Regions from separate parts of the Paenarthrobacter sp. CCNWLY172 genome, predicted to be linked through region 1. Evidence: riboswitches for the same ligand, from Rfam matches in the RefSeq annotation. Region 1 holds a riboswitch; each other region holds the start of a gene.
The links. A riboswitch is a leader RNA that binds a small molecule or an ion and turns the genes downstream of it on or off. The one in region 1 is predicted to bind cyclic di-AMP.

Region 1 (5,256 bases):
GGTGTGGGTTCGTCGCGAAGGTCAAAATGGGCATCCAGGTTCAGGACACCAAGCCGTTTGCCGCGGACCGTGTCCGAACCGGCCACGCCAAGATAACTGGCGAACGCGGTTTCGTGGCCGCCGCCCAGCACCACGGTGAGGTTTCCGGCGTCGAGCAGTTCCGTAATGGCGCGTCCGGCGCGCTCTTGGCCGGCTTCCAGTGAGTCCTCCTCCACCACCACGTCACCGGCGTCGAACACGTCCCGGTCAAGATGGAACGCCAGCGGACCCAGCGCCGTGCGGATGGCAGCGGGAGCCGCAGCAGCACCGACCCGGCCCTGGTTGCGGCGCACTCCGGCATCGCTGCAAAAACCAAGCACGACGGCGGGACGCGAGGCAGTTGCGGGCGCGGGCGACGTCAGGGGTGCTACTGCCTGCCACCAGCGGCGGTGTTCAGTGCCGTCTCCGTCAAAGCGGCCCTTCCACGGCCCAGGGTTGACGTCTACGGCGAGGGTGATGCTGGTTTCCATGCTTCAAGCACACCCGAACGGGCACACGAAAACCAGCTTTCCCAGCAGGCGGGTGTCTGAAACTCCGGACTTAGGTCCGCAGGAGACTTACTTGACGCCCAGCAGCTCCTCCACGGTTCCAATGCCGAAGAACAGCAGGAACGCAGCGGCCACGGCCCACATGAGCGGGTGGACTTCGCGGGCGCGGCCCTGGAAGGTGCGGATCAGGACGTAGGAGATGAAGCCGGCACCGAGGCCGTTGGCGATCGAGTACGTGAACGGCATGAGGGAGATGGTCAGGAACGCAGGGATGCCGACACCCCAGTCCTGCCAATCGATCTTGCCCACCTGGGAGACCATCATGAAGCCCACAACCACCAGTGCCGGAGCCACGGCTTCGAAGGGTACAAGGTTGATGAGGGGCGTGAAGAACATCGCCACCAGGAACAGCACGCCCGTGACGATCGAGGCGAGGCCGGTGCGGGCACCTTCGCCGATGCCGGCGCCGGACTCAACAAAGATCTGGTTGGACGAAACGGACGCGCCACCACCCACGATCGCGCCGAGGGCGTCCACCTGCAGGACACGGTCGACGTTGGGGATGTTGCCGTCTTTGTCCACGGTTCCGGCCTCGTTGGCCAGTCCCACCATGGTGCCCATGGCGTCGAAGAAGATGCTGAGGAGGATCACAAACGCCAACAGTGCTGCAGCGATGAAACCGAGGTGCTGGAACGCGCCGAACGGGTTGGCCTTGCCGATGAGGGACAGGTCCGGGGCGCCCCACTCCGAGAGGGTGGGAGCCACGAGGGACCAGCCGCGCGGGTTGACGTTCTTGCCGTCGAAGCTGGGGCCGATGTGGAGGGTGAACTCGAGGATGGCTGCCAGTGCCGTGGAGACCACGATGCCGATGAGGATGGCGCCGCGGACCTTGCGGACCACCAGGGCGATGGTGAGGATGAGGCCCACTGCGAACACCAAGGTAGGCCAGCCCATGAGCTTGCCATCCACGCCCAGGCCCAAGGGAACCGTGGTGCCGGCGGCGTCGGGAATCCGGCGCACAAAGCCTGCGTTGACCAGGCCGATCAGTGCTATGAAGAGGCCGATGCCCACCACGATCGCCGTTTTCAGCGCTTCCGGCACGGCTTTGAACACGGCAGTACGGAAACCGGTCAGCACCAGGATGAGCATGGTGATGCCGGAGAGGACCACGAGGCCCATCATGTCCGGCCAGGTGAGTTCCGGGTGCGAGGCGACCGTGACGGCAACGAAGGCGTTGACGCCCAGCCCGGTTGCAACGGCGAATGGGTGCTTGGCCCACGCGCCCATGAGGATGGTCAGGATGCCCGCCACGAAGGCCGTCGTGGCTGCGACGGCTGTGAAGCCGAGAGATGCCCCACTGGAATCCGCCCCGGAGAGAATCAGCGGGTTCAACACCACGATGTAGCTCATGGCGAAGAACGTTGCGAAGCCGCCACGAATTTCCCGCGAGTACGTGGATCCACGTTCAGTAATTTTGAAGTAGCGGTCTACTGCAGAACCTTGCTTAAGCATGAAAGACTCCGGGGATCGGGGGGAGTGTGCCATCAAATCCTATGCGGTCCGGTGCGGGCGCTCCGGACGATTCGCCTAGTCTGTAAGGAAGCCAACACTAGGAGAAACCGCCCCATGCGTACCATCCGCCCGCTTCTGGCCGCCGTCGTCGCTGCTCTTGCCTTCGCGTCCGCCCTGCTGTTTACTGCGGCGCCGGCGTCTGCCCACGACGTCGCTGAATCCACGACGCCGGCCAGTGGCACCAGCGTCACGGACGTCCCGGCGTCGGTTTCCATCACGTTCAACAACCGGCCGCTCGCCATCGGTTCGGGCGTCACGGTCACTGCGGGCGGCGAAAACTGGGCCGACGGCCCGGTGGAAATCATCGACAACCAGGCGGTCCAGAAGTTGCGCGAAGGCGCTCCGGCCGGCGAATACACGGTGGTCTGGCGCGTCGTCAGCAGCGATTCGCACCCCATCGAGGGCACCTTTACCTTCACGGCCACCGCAGGAAGCACGACGACGGCCAGCGGCCCGGCGGCAGCCTCTCCGTCCGCATCGGCTCCGTCCGCTTCGACACCTTCAGCGGCGGTGCCGACGGCGGGAACCGCGGCCCCGGGCACTGCGGCGTCGGGAACCGGCAACAGCGAGCCCGCGGCCGACGCCTCCCAGCCCTTCCCGTGGAGCATCGTGGGCCTGGCGGTTGTTGCTGTTGGTCTCGTTATTTTTCTGGCTGTTACTGCCCGCAGGAAACTGGCTGCTTCGAACGACCCTGAGGGCCATTCTCCCGCGGAATAACGGGGTTTTCTACGTAGCTGCGAAGATCTCGAAACGGTTACTGCGACACGCCAGAAGCGTACTTCTCGTTACTTAAATGTGACTTCCGCGTGATCATCGCGTACGGTGGTACCTGTGCCTGTTCCACGTAGCGGGCACTTCCGGTCTGATTGCCTAGCTCTGCCGCAGTCCGGAATCCGTTCGCAGACAAACCTTACGGCAGAGACGGGGAACCCATTTTGGGCCGCTTTCGAGCGTGCCTTGGGGTGAAGTCACGATGCTTCCGCTGAACAGCGGGAGATAGTGGCCGGGTGACTCCCATCCGAATCCGACAGCTAACCTCGCAGGCATCGGGAGAGGCTCTTTCATGTCTTCACGCATTCTTCGCGGCCGTCGTAAGGCGGACAGCGTACGTCCTAATCCGTTCATCTCCATCTCCAAGGCAGTTGCCAGCAACGCTTCCGGCGCTGGCCGCCAGGCAGCTGTTATCGCAGCAGCCTCGGGCCTTGTGTTGACCGGCTCCATTGCAGCTCACGCTGCTGAAGCTCCGGTTCAGCGGGATTCCAGCCCGGCCACGGTCGCTGAGACCGTTTCGGCCGACGCTCCCACCCAGGTTGTTACCGCCCTGGCTACGGCTACCGTCAACTTCGAGCGCCCCGCTGTTGCTTCCGTTGCAGCTCCGGTTATCGAAAAGCCTGCACCGGTTGCTCCGGCTCCTGTCGCCAAGAAGGCAGCAGTCACCACTGCCGCCGCCAAGGCTCCTGTTGCCAAGGCTGCTGCAGCCGCTCCGGCCGCTGCTGCTCCCGCTCCTGCGGCTGCTGCTGCTCCGGCTGTTGGTGGCGTCAATGCCGCCATGGTTGCCTCGGCTTACGCCCAGATCGGCATCATGCAGGACTGCACCGCCATGGTGGAGCGCGCACTCGGCTCCGCAGGCATCCCCGTTGGCGACCTCGGTCCCATGCAGTTCATGAACTACGGCAAGGTTGTCAGCTCACCCCAGCCCGGTGACATGATCGTCCAGTCCGGCCACGTCGCCATCTACATCGGCAACGGCCAGGCCATCAGCGGTGGCATCAACGGCAACCAGACGGGTATCCACCCGATCAGCTGGTTGACCGCAACGGGTCCCCTGACCTACGTACGCGCTGGCGCATAAGCCTCACGCTTCAGTTCAAAGGCCGGTGTCTTCGAAGAGTTCATCTTCGAGGGCACCGGCCTTTGGCGTTAAGTTATGTGCGGAATAGTTCGCAGCCAGGTTTGATCTGCTAAGCGGTGGCGATGCCCGGCCCTGCAGGGAGGGCCACCTTGGACGATATCGCCTGGCCTACAGCCTTTGCCTGCCGAAGTACTTCCTTCGGTGTGGGCGTAATGAGCTCGCCGACTCCTACAAGGTGCATCCCGACGGCCCGCATTGCGGCCACCAGGTTTTGGCCGATCGCTATGCCGAGTTCCGCCAGCATTCGGCGCAATTGGCTCTGTGCGCAGCGCGTGACCACAATGTGGTCGGCCAGAAGAACACCGTTGGCAGTGTGGACGGCCCACTGGCGGCGGGTGGACTCGAGGGGGCCGGAGGCGTGGAGCCCCGTCCTGAGCCCGGCAGTGGTCATGCTGGCGGCCAGTCCATAGCCGATCTGTTGGGAAGGGTCGGAGCCAAGGAAATCGAGGCGGACAGCCCGTGTGGTGCTGCGGACATCCAGGTGATGGCTTGCGGCGTAGTTCCGCAGGTGGCGGAGGATCTCGTTGCGCTCCTGCATGGCTGCGGGATCGGCTGCATCGCAGCGTTGGAGCATTCCGGTGTGGACTGACGGACCCGTTGCGGACAACGTGCCGAACCCGTCCACCACAATGGAGCCCACGCCGTAGCGGCTGAGCTCACTGGCAACTGCCAAGCCGGACAAACCGGCTCCGATGACCACGGTGGTGGTGCGTTCCGTGGCGGAATCAGGCGTGAGTGACACTGCTTGGTTCCTCCTTGACGTGTGTGCCATTAGGCATCGCATGGGGTCGCGTCCGAGTTCCCCAAGCGGCCGCAATAAATGGCCGGAGTGTGCTGTGGAACACGGTTGCCGGCCATTCGGTGACTCGAACACTACCGAACTTTTTCTGCCATGGATAGCCTCCTGGGTCCGCGTGTTCGCGTTGTTCATCCCCAGCGCAAAATGCGCACCCTGGAACCGAGCCCGGACCGTTATACACATAGCCCAAAGTCACCTTGATTCGGCGTTGCCGACCGAGAATAGTTGGCATTGGGAGAAGGAATTTCCAGGTTTCTTCTGCCCGGGCCATTGACATTGACGCCAGGAGGGAATCCGAGCCGGAGAACCTCTGGCAGAATGGCCGGAACATCAAGCAGCAGGTGGAGAGGCGGGCCCCATGGACCAGCACAGCAGGCACAATGAAGAGCCACAGGACGGCCAGGACCACGCAGTGGCGCCGGGAGGCATTGTCGTTGGAGTTGACG
Region 2 (5,256 bases), on a different contig from region 1:
CGTACATCAACGACGGCTTGGGCACGCCACCGAGGCGGGTGGCCCTGCCACCCGCCAGAATCACGGCATTGAACTCCATTCGCCCAGATTACCGGGGCGGCCGGAGTTCAGCAGAAATCGATCAGGCAGCGGATTCCGGCAACAGGAACGGGTCCCAGTCCGGCGCAGGTTTCTCGAGTTCTTTGATCTGCCACATGGTTCCCTGGGGCACTCCAGGCGTGAAACGGAGTTTCCAACCCATTTCAGCCAGCGTGTGGTCGCTCTTGGCGTTGTTGCATTTCAGACACGCCGCGACCAGGTTTTCCCAGGAATCCGCGCCGCCCCTGGATTTGGGGTGGACGTGGTCTATGGTGTGGGCTGTTTTCCCGCAGTAGGCGCAGCGATGGCCGTCGCGGCGAAGGACCCCGCGTCGGCTCACGGCGGTAATCCTGTTGTACCGGGGACGGATGTAGCGGTTAAGGAGGATCACGGAGGGGCGTCCGAGAATCTCCTGTGGCCCGACGACAGGCTCGTCGCCTTCGGCCACTACGCTAGCTTTCCCAGTCAACACAAGGACCAGCGCCCGGCGGAATGTTATTACCGCCAGCGGTTCATATCCAGCATTCAGAACGAGTGTGCGCATGCACGTACCTCTTCACGGCCGCACCCGTCAGGGGCACGAGGGCCGGCTGCCCTCTGCTTGTACGGGCTGTGGATCGACAAGATAAGGGTAAGCACTCATATGCCGTATCAACGAATTTTTCCGTCGTTTCCCGTGCAGTGTCGCCAAGAGTTCATGCGAGGTTAAGAGGCGTGGAGCCGAATCCGTCCCTTAAAAGCAGAACACCCCGCCGGCCTGAGCCTGCGGGGTGTTGCTGTCAAAACCAAAGGCTGGATCAGCCGTTCACGCGGATGAAAACCGGGCCGGAGCCTACGTTGACGCTGAACAGTGCCGTGGTGGATCCGTTCCATCCACCGTGGACTGCCTGGCCGTTGCCGACGTATACAGCGATGTGGGCCTGTCCGGCCAGACCGCCGTTGGCGTAGTAGGCGAGGTCGCCCGGCTTCGCTTCCGCTGCGCTGACCGTGCGGCCGAGGGAGAGGTAGCCGGCCGGCCAGTCGTGGAAGTTGATGCCAACAGCTGCCAGGGAGTTGGTTACCAGCATGGTGCAGTCCTGGGTGACGCCGAGCTGCGCATAGGCGGCAGCGGCAATTGCAGCACCCAGGCCACTTGCAGCGGCCGGAGCCTTTGCCTCAGGAGCCGCGGTGTTGACGGCCAACGTGGCGTTGCCGGCAGTTGCCGTGCTTTCTGCTGCCTTCTTGGTTTCTGCCTTCGCAGGAGCCTTCTTCTCTACGGGGGCCGGAGCCTGCACCGTGGTGACCACGGGGCGCTCGTAGGAGATGGCAACGGTGGAGTCCGCAGCGATGGTGGCCTGGACTACCGACTGGACGTCAAGGGTGGACGTCGCGGTGGACTCACGGTCCACGGTGGTGTCGGCCGCGTTGGCAGCAACACTGCCGGTCAGGACCAGGCCTGAAGCTGCGGCAATAACAGCCGCCTGGCGGCCGACGCCGCCGGCGTTTTCACTGACGGCCTTGGCGATCACGGCAAGCGAGCTGGTCTTGGGGGCCTCAGCGCGATGCCGTGCAACCTTGGATGCACTGGTCATGGTTTTCTCTTTTCGTATCCGCGTGCAGTTGGGGTACACGCGGCTCATTGGCGCGCCAGCACTTGGGGGCATGCTGGCGAACCCCGAACCGGATTGTTTCTAGCGGAGGGTAAAGAAGGAGGACGTGCCCGTGGAGGCAGCCGAGTGCAGGAGCGTGCCCTGTCCCGGGTTCAATGCGCTGATCATCATGCCGTTGCCAACGTAGATGCCTACGTGTGCTCCGCCGTTCTGCATGACCAGGTCACCGGGGACAGGAGTGCTGGTGGGCTTCATGGCCGTCCAGGCGTTGACGCGCGGGATGCTGATGCCGGCCTGCGCGTAGACCCACTGGGTGAAGCCGGAGCAGTCCCATCCGTTGGGCGTGGTGCCGCCCCAAACGTAAGGGTGGCCGATTCCGGTGTAGGCGATCGCGGCGAGGCCGGAAGCGGCGGCGCTGGAAGCAGCATCCTTGGCTTCGGACGACTTCGCAGTCACGGCGCCTGCGGTGGCCTGGTTGCCGTTGGCCGCGGTGCGCTGGGTGGTCTGCGAAGCGCGCTGCACAACCTTGGGAGCTTCCTTGGTGGCCACTACGGGGCTCTCGAAGGAAACGGTGGCGGTGGGCTCTGCGGTGACTACCGCAGTGGTGACCATCTGCTGGGTGCTGGAGGCTTCCGACTTGGAAACGTCGGTGTCCGCTGCCTGGGCCGGCAGACCGACACTGAGGACGAGGCCTGAGGCTGCTGCCAGGACGACGGCCTGGCGGCCAACGGTACCGGCGTTGGATGAAACAGCCTTGGAAAGCGTGTTCAAGGGGTTCGTACGAACCGATTCGGCGCGGTGGCGCGCAGGGGTAGTGCGTGATGACACGAAGGTAGCCTCTCCCAATGCCTGCGAGGTGAGCTGTCGGATTCGGATGGGAGTCATCCGGCCACGCTGCTTCAAGGAAGCTTTGCGACTTAACCCCAAGGCCTTCTTGCGAAGACCAGAAGTGGTTCCCCCGCCCCTGCCAGACGATTTATGCGAACGGACCTCGAGTGGTGGCAGAGCTAGGCAATCCACTCAAGTGCACCGGCCCCCTAAAAAGCCGATGCGCTTTGTACGGTACAACAGTTGAACGCGAATGTCACATTCAGGTCACGGGGTGTGTCACGAATGCGAGAGACAACCATCAACTGGACTTAGAGCCAGCCCATGGGGTCAACAACTTCACCGTTGACCTGTACTTCGAAGTGGAGGTGGCAGCCGGTGGAGGCGCCCGTGGTGCCGCTCAGCGCTACAGTGTCGCCGCGGCTGACCGTCTGGCCTACTTTGACGGTGAAGGACGACAAGTGGTTGTACGTGGTCTCAAGGCCGTTGCCGTGGTCTACCACCACGCGGTTGCCTCCGCCGTACTCGTGCCATCCGGCAAAGGTGACCTTGCCACTGGCCGCAGCATGGACGGCCGTGCCGCACTGGGCCACGAAGTCCTGGCCGCGGTGGAAGTCACCGGCACCACCTGTGAGGGGGCTGATGCGGTAGCCGAACGGGGAAGCCGTGGTCAGGGTGTCCAGGGGGCTGGCCATGGTGCCCGTGGACGAGGCACGCTGGATGCTGTCGGCGGACTGCGCACTGAGCAGCTGCTTCAGCTTGCCGTCGGGGTCGGCGGCGGTAGCTACCGCAGCACGGCTGAAGTCGATCTTGGCTGATGCAGCGGCGGAAACCTCGGGCTGGCTGCCCCCGGTGACGGCCAGGGCCGACTCGGTCTGACCGGATTCCGAGGTTGCCATTACCGGGCTGGTGGCCGGCAGACCGACAGTCAGGGCAAGTCCGGTGGCGGCAAGCGCAACTCCGGCCTTTTGCCCTACACCACTGGCTGCGGCGAAATCGGCAACCTGGCGCAACGGGCTCTTACGGCGACGCACCTGGCGTTCGGTGTCGCGTGGCCGGATCTCCGATACGACGCGGGCTGGCCGCAGCTCAGCAGCGGGGCCGGACGCGCGGCGGCGGCCCCTGACGTTCTGCGTTGTCAAACTCTATTCCTCTCTAAAAAGCCTGCGAAGTTAGCTGTCGGATTCGGGTCAGAGAGTTCAAAGACCCGGTCCGCACGAAGCGCTCACGGCACACAGGTATCCCAAGAGGGACTTGCGTAATGGGCACTTCTGCTGCGGACTTCACCCCAAGGCTGCTTCTTTAGACAGCCGCTTGTGGTTCCCCCGCCTCTGCCAGTGGTGGATGGCACACCTGTTCCGCTGGCAGAGCTCGGCTCCGGAACAGGTAACGCTTTGGTATCAGCGCTAGTAGATAACTATAGGCGATTAAGGCTCGCAGTAATAAATTCGTTATCAACAGGAACAGGCGTGGCGCGGCTGCCCCTTATCACTAATCCTGAAAAACTGCAGGTCACACGCGCGCTTGGAGCTCAAAAGTGAGATATGACACCGGGTGAAGGGAAGGGTGCCTCAGCCGACGGAGACGAAGACGTGCGCCGCCACCTCGGGCGGAAGTTCCAGTGCACCCTCAATGCCGGGGACCCGGACTGAAATGTACTCGCCTACGCGCTCCAGCGAGACGGCCGCGCCGGGGCGGATACCACCCTCATCCAGCTGGGTAAGGAGTTCAGGCTCAACCTGGATGGGCTCCGCAAGGCGGGTAACTGCCACCCGGGAATCCGGTGCATAGCCGTCCATGGCCTGCAGGAGGTTGACGTCGAGGCGGGGGAACGGCTGGCTGGCAAGGCCACCGAGGGCTTCAAGGCCCGGGATGGGGTTGCCATATGGGGATTCGGTGGGGTGCTCCAGGAGTTCGTACAGCCGGCGCTCCACGCGCTCGCTCATCACGTGTTCCCAGCGGCAGGCTTCGTCATGGACATAGGCCCAGTCCAAGCCAATGACATCAGCCAGGAGACGCTCGGCGAGGCGGTGCTTTCGCATCACCTCGGTGGCGCGTTTCCGCCCCGCTTCGGTCAGTTCCAGGTGACGGTCATTGGAAACAATCACCAAGCCATCGCGCTCCATGCGTCCGATGGTCTGGGAAACAGTGGGTCCGGAGTGCCGCAGCCGCTCGGCGATGCGGGCCCTGAGAGCCACAATGTTCTCTTCTTCAAGCTCCAAAATGGTCCGAAGATACATCTCAGTGGTATCGATCAGATCCGTCATCCAGCTCAGCTCTCCTCGAACGCAGTTCCTTGCGTAATCTCCACCGTACCGCGTCCCTTGCCGGGTGGGCGGTGTACACCGCCGCCCCATGAACGCCAACCACCAGCCTAGCTTATTTGGAATTACTCTGGATAATTCCGGTCGCATATGGTGGGCCTGCGTTCCACGTGGCGGACTATGACGGCCACAGGTTCCCGCCTCCGCGCCGGGTCAGGCAGAATTGGGGTGTCGAAGGGGCACCTGATGCCACCTGCCACGACCCATCTCTAGCCGATACCCATTGGAGCCACACGTGAGCGACAACAGCATCACCATTCCCACCGATCTGCTGCCCAAGGACGGTCGCTTCGGCGCAGGACCGTCCAAGGTCCGTCCGGAACAGATCGAGGCCCTGTCTGCCGCGTCGTCCACCATCCTTGGCACGTCCCACCGCCAAGCTCCGGTCAAAAACCTTGTGGGTTCGGTCCGGGAGGGCCTCAGCCAGTTCTTCCGTG
Region 3 (5,256 bases), on a different contig from region 1:
ATCTTGAAGATGGCATGTGGCGCATCCCGGACTACTCGGACGTGACGGTCATTTCGGTAAAGGACGACGACGGCGGGCACCTCCTCACGCTGACCCTTTAGTACCGCCGGGTTAGGACTGTTCCAAGCGATAAACCGGGCGTAGGCTGTGGGCATGTCTGCGATGCCGGAGGCGTACGGTGCTGCACTGGAGCGGGCCATGGTCCATGCCGGTGACTGGCTTGCGTCGGTCCCAACACGTCCTGTCCGCCCGTCCTCCGATGCCGATCAGGTAGCCAACAGCATGACGTCGCGGCTGCCGGACGAGGCCACCGATGCTGCGGAGGTAGTTGATGAGCTCGCCGCTCTGGCTGAGCCCGGCTTGATGGCGATCCAGTCCGGACGGTTCTTTGGGTGGGTCATGGGCGGAACCCTTCCCGCTGCCATGGCTGCGGATTGGCTCGTTTCGGCGTGGGACCAGAACACGGGGCTTCGGTTCGCTACGCCGGCGGCTGCTGCCATCGAGGAATCTGCCGCCGCGTGGTTGCTGGACCTTCTCCACCTTCCTTCGAGTGCCGACGTCGGATTCACCACCGGCGCCACCACCGCCAACTTCGTGGGGTTGGCAGCGGGCCGCCAATATCTGATGGACGAGGCGGGTTGGGACCTTGAGGCGCTGGGGCTGACAGGCGCCCCACGCATCACCACCTTTGCGGGCAGGGAGCGGCACGCCGCAGTGGACCTGGCTTTGCGGTATCTCGGATTGGGTGCCTGCGTGCCCGTAGATGCCGACGAGGAAGGACGGATTCTCCCCGACGCACTTGCCGAGGCCATGGACCAGCAACCAGGACTGTCACTGGTCTGTCTGCAAGCGGGCAACCTGCATTCCGGCGCCTTTGATCCCATGGAGGAAGCCATTGCGGTGGCCCACGATCGCGGCGCATGGGTGCACGTGGATGGTGCTTTTGGTTTATGGGCCGCCGTTAGCCCGACGCTGCGGGCCCGGCTGGCGGGAGTAGAGGAAGCAGATTCCTGGGCCACGGATGCCCACAAGACGCTGAATGTTCCTTACGACTGCGGCTTGGCCATCGTTGCGAGGCCGGAAGCCTTGAGGCGTGCTTTCAGTGTTCACACAAGTTACCTCATTGCTACGGATGCCGGCCCGGGAGATCCTTTCGAGAAAGTGCCTGAGATGTCCCGCCGTGCCCGGGGCATCCCTGTGTGGGCGGCGCTGAGGCAACTGGGCCGTAACGGGGTGATCTCCATGGTGGAGCGGCTCGCTGCAAACGCCCGCGCGTTGGCCGAGGGGCTCGCCGCGATCCCGGGCGTCGAGGTGCTCAACGACGTCGTGTTCACGCAGGTATCGGTGAGCTTCGGCAGTGATGACCGCACACACCGTGTCACGCAACGGCTGATGGCCGAGGGCGCGGTGTGGATGTCCGGGTCCTCCTGGCGTGGCCGTGAAATCCTCAGGATTTCGGTGAGTAACTGGACCACGGATGCAGGGGATGTTGCTGCGTCCATCGCGGCGGTGCGCAGCGCGTTGGAAGCCGAACCGGAGTCTGTGTAACGCGAAAACCGCGCCGGTTCCCGCCATCCGCTCCAGTCTGTACTGGTGCGGGCGGCGGCAACCGGCGCGGTAATCAAGCAGTCTGGCTTAGTACCAGTTGTTGGCCAAGTGGAAGCCCAGGGCGGCCGACGGGGATCCGTAGCGTTCCTTGATGTAGTTCAAGCCCCACTTGATTTGGGTCTGGTAGTTGGTCTGCCAATCAGCGCCCGCGGTTGCCATCTTGCTAGCCGGCAGCGACTGGACAATGCCGTAAGCACCGCTGGAAGCGTTGGTGGCGGTCGTCCTCCAGTTGGATTCCTTCTCCCACAGGGTGTTCAGGGCAGTCATTTCGCTGGCGCTCCAGCCGTAGTTGCCAAGGATGCTGGCAGCGTAGGCTTTGGCAGCGGCGGGATCGTCCACGGCCTTGGGGGCGGCAGCAGCAGCTGCAGCTTCGGCAGCGGCGGCGGCAGCAGCGGCGTCGGCGGCCTGCTTGGCTGCAGCATCAGCGGCGGCCTTTTCAGCGGCGGCCTGGTCGGCAGCGGCCTTCTCGGCGGCGGCCTTTTCAGCGGCGGCCTGGTCCGCCGCGGCCTTCTCGGCTGCGGCCTTTTCGGCTGCGGCTTTGTCCACGGCTGCCCTGTCAGCGGCGCCCTTTGCAGCGGCTGCATCCAAGGAAGCGGAGATTTCAGCTGTCTTGTTGTTGCTGACCTGGGCATTCGCCTGGGTCTCTGCAACGCGGCTTACCTCGGGAAGGGTCAGGGCGGCGTTGGCAGCAGTACCGAGCGATGCAACGCCCAGCGCAGCAGCTACAACACCGGCAACAACCGACATGCGGTGGCCGGACTTGCCCTGGCGGGCAGCGTTCTTGAGGACAGCCTGCGACTTGGTCAACGGTGCGTTGTGCTCATCGCGGTGACGCGCGGAAGGGCGCGTCTGATCATTAAATTCAGACATGTGTGATTACCTCTCAGCGCCTGCGGAGTTAGCTGTCGGGTTCGGATGAGGTCATCCGGCCGCGCATCACGCTGCGGCTTCACCCCAAGGGTCCGGCATAAATGCCTGGTCCCGGAGACTCTGGGTCCCCCGTCTCTGCCTCGGAGTAAGTACGGACTCCGGGAAGTGGCAGAGCTCGGCGCATCCCGGATGTGGGCCAGTTGGGGCGACCCACCCTTTCGACGGTACAGGAGGAATTCGTAGAAGTCACATTTAGGTAACAGAGATCACGACGACGGTGAGTCGCCTTGCTGGGTTCGTAACTTCTGTTCGGTGGCGACGGCAGGGAATCGAAGGGTGAATTCCGTGCGCCCTGGACGGGACGCCACGTGCACGCTGCCGCCGTGAGCTTCCACGATGGATTCAACGATCGACAGACCCAGCCCCGACGTGCCCTCGGACCCCGATCTCGCAGCGTCGGCGCGGGCAAAACGGGAGAAGATCCGGCCCTGGAAATCCTCTGGAATGCCGGGCCCGTTGTCCGTTACGGTCACCACTGGGCTGCCGTCGGCGGAGAGCATCACGCTCGTGACCACCGTGGTGCCGGCATCGGTGTGTTTACGGGCGTTGGAGAGAAGATTGGCCAGGACCTGGTGCAGTTGCGTAACGTCGCCGCGGACCGTGACGGGTTCATCCGGGAGTTGGAGTTGCCAAATCTGGTCCGGTGCCATGATTTTCTCGTCGCTGACAGTTTCAATCACCAACTGGGTGAGGTCCACGTCCGTGATCTTAAGCGCCTGGCCTTCGTCCAGCCTGGCAAGCAGCAGCAGATCCTCCACCAGGGTGGTCATCCGTTCGGACTGGCTCCGGACGCGTGCCAGCGACTTTCGGCCGTCATCGGTGAAGTTCTCGGTCATGCTCAACAGTTCGGTGTAACCGCGGATGGCCGTAAGCGGCGTTCGAAGTTCGTGCGACGCGTCCGCGACGAACTGGCGCACCTTGGTTTCGCTTTCCTGGCGGGCTTCCAAAGCACTGGAGACGTTGTTCAGCATCTGGTTGAGGGCATGGCCAACGCTGCCGACTTCGGTTCCGGGATGGGCGGCCGACGGCGGGACCCGCACCGCAAGTGCCACCTCACCGGCGTCGAGAGGGAGGCGGGAAACTTTGGTGGCTACCTCGGAGAGCTGCTCCAATGGACGCATGGTCCGCCGGATGATTACCGTTCCCGCGAGGCCGATCACAGCCAGTCCGCCGAGCGACACCAGAACCATGGTCCACACCAGCGAGGCCTCGGCGCTTTGCTTGTCCGCGAGAGGCAGTCCCGTCACGATCACGTCGCCGGCAGTTTCGACGGCCACGAGCCGGTAATCCCCATAGGAGAGCGATCGGTCCACAGGCCGGTTGTCCCGGGGCAACGACAGCAGAATCTGTTTGTCGTCCGCCGTGAGTTCGGCCCGCTTGCCGGAGGCCTCAATAACGCCTGGATTGATCACGGTTGTTCCATCGATCCGTGCGTTCAGCGTTCCAGCGGCCTGGCCGCGCGCTTCCAGCGGGTCCGGCCTTCCGGAGGGGGAGGACGGAAAGTTCGACGGCGGCCTGCCGAAGCTGGTCGCGCGGCTTGACGCCTGCTCCAACTGCCGGTCGAGCTGCTTGTTGAACACCATGTCCATGGAGGCGTAGCTGACCACTCCCACGGCAGCGCAAATGGCGACCAGCAAGGCCATGGCGACCAGGACCAGTCGGGTACGCAGGTGCCACGCGGAGGGGCTGAGCCAACTGCGGTGTGACTTTTTGGCCACTCCTGAAAGGGTGCTCAACGCCTAGTCCGCAGGCTTGATGACATAGCCGGCGCCGCGGATGGTGTGGATCATCGGAGGGTGGTTTGCTTCGATCTTCTTGCGCAGGTAGGAAATGTAGAGCTCCACGATGTTGGCTTGTCCACCGAAGTCGTAGTCCCACACACGGTCCAGGATCTGTGCTTTGCTGACCACTCGTTTAGGGTTCTCCATGAGGTAGCGCAAAAGCTCAAACTGGGTGGCGGTAAGCGGAATGTCCTCGCCGGCCCGGGTGACTTCACGGGTGTCCACGTTCAGGGTAAGGTCACCCACCACCAGTTCGGCAGTGTCCATGGCGGCCACGCCGGAACGCTGGACCAGGCGGTGCAGTCGCAGGAGGACTTCCTCCATGCTGAAGGGTTTGGTGACATAGTCGTCGCCGCCGGCAGCCAGCCCGACGATGCGGTCCTGCACGGCGTCCTTGGCTGTGAGGAAAAGCGCGGGAACTTCCGGGGCAAACGCACGGATGCGGTTGAGGACTTCCACACCGTCGAATCCGGGAAGCATGACGTCCAGTACGAGGACATCGGGCCGGAATTCTTTGGAAAGCTTCACGGCCCCAGGGCCGTCGCCGGCAACAGCAACTGACCACCCGGCCATTCGAAGCCCCATGCTCATGAGCTCAGCGAGGCTGGGCTCGTCATCCACCACCAGGGCACGGATAGGGGAGCCGTCCGGGTGGGAGAGTTGGGGAAGGTTGTTGGTCATGGAGTGCGAGGAGGCCATGGGACAACTCTCCGATCTGCTGGTTAGCCCGCGCTTTGCCGGTCCTGTGAGAACGCTGTGAAGTCAACACTAGCGACGTGGAAGTGCGGTGACACGTGTCCGGCCCCGGCCGACGCTCTCTCACGTCCCGTTGGTTTCCGGCCGACGCTCTCTCACGTCCCGTTTGTTTCCGGCCGACGCTCTCTCACGTCCCGTTTGTTTCCGGCCGACGCTCTCTCACGTCCGAGAGTGAGGCGTT
Region 4 (5,256 bases), on a different contig from region 1:
CATCATGAGGGCGCGGAGCAGGCCGGCAGCAATGCTGTCTGCAGACGTAGAAGTTCTGGGATTGAAGGGGCGGATCTTGTGGGCTGAGGGCACGCCTGAGCCTGCCGCTGTCCCCGCCGCCGTCCCCGCTGCCGATCCCACCGGGCCCGTCTATGTCCTGGTTCACGGCATCGGAGTCTCACACCGCTATTTGGCCCGGCTGCACACAGTCCTTGCAGCGAGCGCACCCACCTACTCCTTGGACCTCCCGGGGTTTGGAGGGACTCCGAAGCCTGATCGACAGCTCTCGGTGGAGGACTACGGCGCCTTCATTGCGGAGGCCCTCGCTTCCCGCGGCATCGGTTCGTACGTTTTGGTGGGCCATTCGATGGGTGCGCAGTTTGTTATCGAGGCGGCTTTGCATTCACCGGATCGGGTCCGCCAGGTGGTGCTGATGGGGCCAGTGGTTGATTCGCGGCACAAAAACGTGAGGCGCCAGTCCGTGGCTCTTCTCCTTGACGGGATGCTCCGGGAAAGCCCCTCCTCCAATTTGATCGTCACGTCGGACTATCTCCGCTGCGGTCCGCGCTGGTACCTTACTGAACTGCCGGTGATGATGACGTACCCCACCGAGAAACGCTTGGCTGGCATCAAGGTCCCTGTGCTGGTCCTGAGGGGAAGCCGCGACAACGTGGCCGGCCCGGACTGGTCGCTTCGGCTTTCGAGGGCGGTTGACCAGGGGCGCTTGGTGGAGATCCCCGGCGTCGGGCATGTAGCGCAACACATGCGGCCCCAGGCCGTGGCGGACGCCATCCGGAGTTTCGTTGCAGCGACAGCGCTTCACGGCCAGGCGCCTTGATGCGTCCACGCGTCCCGGCTAGGCTGGCGAAGCCACCGCATTAGTAAGTTTGCTTATGAAAGGGCTGATCGTGACCACTGGAGATAACAAGGACGAGCAAGGCTTCGGCGCAACCGGCGCCACTGGCCCCTACGGTGCCGCAACGCCCCCGGCCACCACCAAGGATGACGTCAACGCCGACCCCGAATTGCGCCAGGACGAAGACGAGGACCCCGCCGCATCCTCCAACCCCGATCCCCTCGACGGAAACGTCACGGGCTTGGAACCCGGCGGAGGAGTGCCTCCGGGAGAAACCCCGCCGGCCGAGGGCAGCATGAGCAGCGACCAAGGACACGAGGAGTAAGCAACTGCGGGCGCCAAGCTAGGGCAGCCCCAGGAGCTCCCCAAGATCATAATCCGCCGGCTCTTCCAACTGGGAGTAAGTGCAGCTCTCCGGCGTTCGGTCCGGCCGCCACCGCCTGAACTGCGTGGTGTGCCGGAACCGCTCGCCCTCCATGTAGTCGTAGGCCACCTCGATGACCAGCTCGGGACGCAGGGGTACAAACGAGAAATCCTTGCCCGCGCTCCACCGGCTTTGGGCACCTGGCATCCTGGAACCGCCGGCTCCGTCGCCCTGGCTGGCCCACTCACCCCAGGGATGCTCGCCCAGTTCAACCTGATACGGCTCGAGCTCAGCTACCAGGCTTTCCCTGCGGGCCATGGGGAAGGAGGCCACCACCCCCACATGCTGGAGCCGGCCGGCGTCGTTATAAAGACCCAACAGCATGGACCCCACAACTTTCGCGGTCTTGTGCCAGCGGAAGCCGGCCACCACGCAGTCCGCAGTGCGCTCGTGCTTGGTCTTGAACATCACGCGCTTGTTGGGCAAATACGTCCCATCCAGGGGCTTGGACAGCACACCGTCCAGGCCTGCGCCTTCCAACTGCACGAACCATTCCTTTGCACGCTCAAGGTCCGTGACTGCAGGGGTGACGTAAACGGGCGGCTCCGCCTTGGCGAGCGCACGTTCCAGGATGGCCCGACGCTCCGAAAAGGGAGTGCCCATCAGGTCGTCATCGCCGAGGGCAAGGATATCGAACGCGATCATGGACGCCGGAGTCTTCTCGGCGAGCATCCGGACCCGGCTGTCCGCGGGGTGGATCCGCTGCTGCAGCACCTCGAACTCCAGCCGGTTGCCCTCGATCAGGACAATCTCGCCGTCGATCACGCATTTGTCCGGAAGGTTCTTCCGCAGCGCCTCCACCAGTTCGGGAAAGTAGCGGGTCATGGGTTTCTCGTTGCGACTGCCCAGAATGATCTCATCGCCGTCCTTGAAGACTATGGTCCGGAAGCCGTCCCACTTGGGCTCGTAGTGCCCAACATCGGGGATGGCCGGAACGGATTTGGCGAGCATGGGCGAGACGGGTGGCATCACAGGCAGGTCCATAGACAATGTCTACCTGCCGGTGCACGCGGAAGCTAGTCCCAGGCGATGGATATCTTGGCCGTGGTGGCTGCCGCACCGGGAGCTCCCAGCGCCGGCCCCGAAGCCTAAGCGCCAGGACCCTCTCATCCGGGGAGGCCTACCGTCCGTTATATTAATGTGACTTTACTTTCCGGCTCATGTACCGTCGTAGGGCGACCCGTATCTCCGCTGGGCCGCTTCCGGAATGACGCCGAGCTCTGCCGCATTCCGGAATCCGCCAGACCCGCGGCAGAGGCGGGGGACCCAAAAGTTCCCGGACTTTCCCAAGTCCTTGGGGTGAAGCCGCTACGGCGGCCGGACGGCCTCGTCCGAACCCGACAGCTAACCTCGAAGGCGTTGAGAGGCAACCACCATGTCCCCAACCATGGATCAGCCGCGCCGCGCCGAGACTGAACGCGGGCGCACCAAGCCAACCGGACGCCGTCGGGCCCACCCCAGCGGATCCCCCCTCAGCGCGCAGCCAGACACTGTGGCCGCACCCGGAACGACAAGCACGACGCCGGAGGCCGCCACTGCGGCTATCCCCGCCGTCGCAACACCCACCACGCGTGCAGCCGCGCGCGCGGCCGAGCGGGAGCGTGCGGCACGGGCCGTGATCGCGCCTGAAGCATCGGCCTCGCAGCCGGCACCGGAAACGGCCGCACAGGAGGAACCCGCAACTGCGGCGATTCCCGCCGTGGAGGCAGCACAGGCTGCAGCTCCGGCCTCCACTACGCCAGGTCCTCCTACCGCGGCCATTCCCATCGTGCAGCAGGCCGCCCCGAACCACGGTTCTCAGGAACCCGACACCCCGGAGCCCGTAACTGCCGCCATTCCGGTGGTGGCCGAGTCCGCCCGCACTGAGCCACCGCGGGGCAAGTCCCCTGCCCAGGTCGCGGCGGCCGCAACGGCCTCGGCAGCACTGGCGAGCCGCAAGGACCTACGCAAACCGGCAGCTGCGCCCACGGCCGCCAAGTCGGGTTTTGGCGGCTCTTCGCCAGGCCGGGAACCCCATACGGTCCTGCGGAAAGCTGCATCCGTCAAACACATGAGCCAGCGCATGGCCGTGGTGGCCGGCGCCCTCGGGTTGGTCCTGACAGCCGGTACCCTGGGGCAGGCCCTCGAGCTGCCATTCTTCGGCCAGGAGACCCCCTCCCAGGAAGCCAGCGGCGCCGACCGGAATTCAGGCTCCGCGGCTCCCGCGCCCAGCGCCTCCTACTCAAGGGCATCATCGCCCTCCGCGTCAGCTGCTGCGACGTCGGCAGGCGGCCAGCCGGCCACGGTTCCGGAGGCACCCGCACCAGGGTCGCCGTCGTCGGTTCCCACCCCGAAAGTTTCCTTGGCCGACCCCGTATGGGTCCCGTCCGCAGTGCCGTCAACCATCGCCGCGGACCCGGCCACCGCCAGCCCGATCCCCACCCAGCCGGCGCCGGCACCCAGCGAGGTGCCGTCGGACACGATCACCACGCCACCCACGACGCCGACGCCCACAACCACACCGACGGTCACACCCACGCCGGCTCCTACCCCCACGCCGACGGGGACTCCCACGCAGACCACCAAACCCAAGCCCTCGGGCAAGCCCAGTGCGGCCACCGCGCCGCAGCCCTCCGGGACGGCACTTGAAGAAATCCTTGACGCGGCAAAGGACACCCTCAAATGAGCACCCGCTTGCCACGCACCACCACGCATGTGGGATGGCACAGCCGGTACTGCAGCAGCAGCCGGACGGCCACGTTCCGGCGTCGATTGGGCCGCTGGAGCTGCCAGCGGCTGAGGCGCCCGTAAAGCAAGACCATACCAATGAGCAGGCGCCCGCACCGGGCGCCTGCTCATTGTTCTTGACAACCTCAGATCCGCGGCCGGCCGGCCCAGCGGCGGGCTTTCAAGGCAGCGTGCAATTCGACGCGGATCACTCCGCTCAACGGGTCAGCGCCGATGAGCTGCCGGATCCGGCCGAGCCTGTTGTAGATGCTGCTCCTGTGGAGATGGAGTTTGGCCGCGACGTCCTGCACTGAACCATCATTGTCATAGAGGAGTTCCAGGACGGGCAGGAGTTCGCCGTTCTTGTCCTGGTCCTCCAGCGTTCGGAAGTGCACGGAACCGGTGTCGTCCCAACCTCCGGGTGCCAGCAAGCGGTCGAAGAGCTGATAGACGCCTACGGACCGGCTGTCCACGAGCTCGCCGAGGGGTTGATCGACGGCGGCAGCCTGCGCTGCAACCTTGGACTGCCGGTACGCTCCTGCGAGCTGCCGGATCACCTGGAACGGCTCGCTGATGCCCAGGATCACCCGGTCCACCGCCCTGCCGGAGCGCTTGGCGAGTTCCAGTTGATAGTGGACCAGCACCTGGGCGTGGTCCGCCCGACCACCGGACTCTCGAAACAGGACCACGGAATGCGTCTCCGTTCCGGCGCTGAACAACGCAGCGTTGACGCCGATGGTGGACTGCAGTGCAGCTGTTCGGTGCGTCAGGGTTGCGGCGAGGGGATCGACGTCGGACCTCGCGCCGTCCGCATCCAGGATGGTCACCAGTTGCCATGGACCGCGGCCTTGGATCTCCTTCCACCCGGCCACGGCCGCCACGGCATTCGATTCGCCACTGCAGGCCGAGAGGAACTCCTGCTCACGCCTGCGCCGGAATTCCGACTCTGCAGTGTTGGAATCAAGGAGCAAACCCGCCAACAGGTCCAACTCATCACGCACGCCGGGCAACTCGGCGAGTATCGCCGTCGGACTTTGCTCTTCAACGTCCAGCTGGACCCACAAGTAGCCCACGCGGAAGCCGCGCACCAGGAGCGGCACGCAGACGCGGCCCAACATTCCGAGTTCCTCGTTGGCGGGAACGACGACGGGACGCACCGCCGTGGCGATGCCGTGGGACAGTTGCCACGCGCTGACGTCGCTGGGGACACGCTTGCTGAGGAGGAAGTTCACGCGGACGCGGTCGGCGTGCGACTGGTTGGAGCTGTACG

Region 2: it holds a riboswitch for cyclic di-AMP, as region 1 does, so the genes downstream of both, WBN73_RS17210 (C40 family peptidase) here and WBN73_RS16650 (NlpC/P60 family protein) in region 1, are expected to answer to the same signal.
Region 3: it holds a riboswitch for cyclic di-AMP, as region 1 does, so the genes downstream of both, WBN73_RS12635 (hypothetical protein) here and WBN73_RS16650 (NlpC/P60 family protein) in region 1, are expected to answer to the same signal.
Region 4: it holds a riboswitch for cyclic di-AMP, as region 1 does, so the genes downstream of both, WBN73_RS20125 (hypothetical protein) here and WBN73_RS16650 (NlpC/P60 family protein) in region 1, are expected to answer to the same signal.

The regions. Positions count from the first base shown of each region.
Region 1 covers NZ_JBBEGB010000010.1:160,123-165,378, reverse strand. The annotation lists gene hutG (formimidoylglutamase) at 1-509, opposite strand, end outside; gene WBN73_RS16660 (NCS2 family permease) at 597-2,039, opposite strand; gene WBN73_RS16655 (copper resistance CopC family protein) at 2,154-2,816, shown strand; cyclic di-AMP (ydaO/yuaA leader) riboswitch at 2,991-3,159, shown strand; gene WBN73_RS16650 (NlpC/P60 family protein) at 3,163-3,951, shown strand; gene WBN73_RS16645 (FAD-dependent monooxygenase) at 4,061-4,783, opposite strand; gene WBN73_RS16640 (universal stress protein) at 5,169-5,256, shown strand, end outside.
Region 2 covers NZ_JBBEGB010000011.1:118,584-123,839, forward strand. The annotation lists gene WBN73_RS17195 (NTP transferase domain-containing protein) at 1-79, opposite strand, end outside; gene WBN73_RS17200 (HNH endonuclease) at 122-622, opposite strand; gene WBN73_RS17205 (NlpC/P60 family protein) at 876-1,649, opposite strand; gene WBN73_RS17210 (C40 family peptidase) at 1,749-2,495, opposite strand; cyclic di-AMP (ydaO/yuaA leader) riboswitch at 2,500-2,660, opposite strand; gene WBN73_RS17215 (M23 family metallopeptidase) at 2,807-3,637, opposite strand; cyclic di-AMP (ydaO/yuaA leader) riboswitch at 3,642-3,855, opposite strand; gene WBN73_RS17220 (metal-dependent transcriptional regulator) at 4,067-4,762, opposite strand; gene serC (phosphoserine transaminase) at 5,055-5,256, shown strand, end outside.
Region 3 covers NZ_JBBEGB010000007.1:100,440-105,695, reverse strand. The annotation lists gene WBN73_RS12645 (HAD-IA family hydrolase) at 1-101, shown strand, start outside; gene WBN73_RS12640 (pyridoxal phosphate-dependent decarboxylase family protein) at 154-1,548, shown strand; gene WBN73_RS12635 (hypothetical protein) at 1,636-2,478, opposite strand; cyclic di-AMP (ydaO/yuaA leader) riboswitch at 2,484-2,645, opposite strand; gene WBN73_RS12630 (sensor histidine kinase) at 2,745-4,274, opposite strand; gene WBN73_RS12625 (response regulator transcription factor) at 4,278-5,018, opposite strand.
Region 4 covers NZ_JBBEGB010000018.1:28,589-33,844, forward strand. The annotation lists gene WBN73_RS20105 (maleylpyruvate isomerase family mycothiol-dependent enzyme) at 1-8, shown strand, start outside; gene WBN73_RS20110 (alpha/beta fold hydrolase) at 32-838, shown strand; gene WBN73_RS20115 (DUF6480 family protein) at 909-1,181, shown strand; gene WBN73_RS20120 (ATP-dependent DNA ligase) at 1,200-2,264, opposite strand; cyclic di-AMP (ydaO/yuaA leader) riboswitch at 2,509-2,653, shown strand; gene WBN73_RS20125 (hypothetical protein) at 2,656-3,945, shown strand; gene WBN73_RS20130 (PucR family transcriptional regulator) at 4,133-5,256, opposite strand, start outside.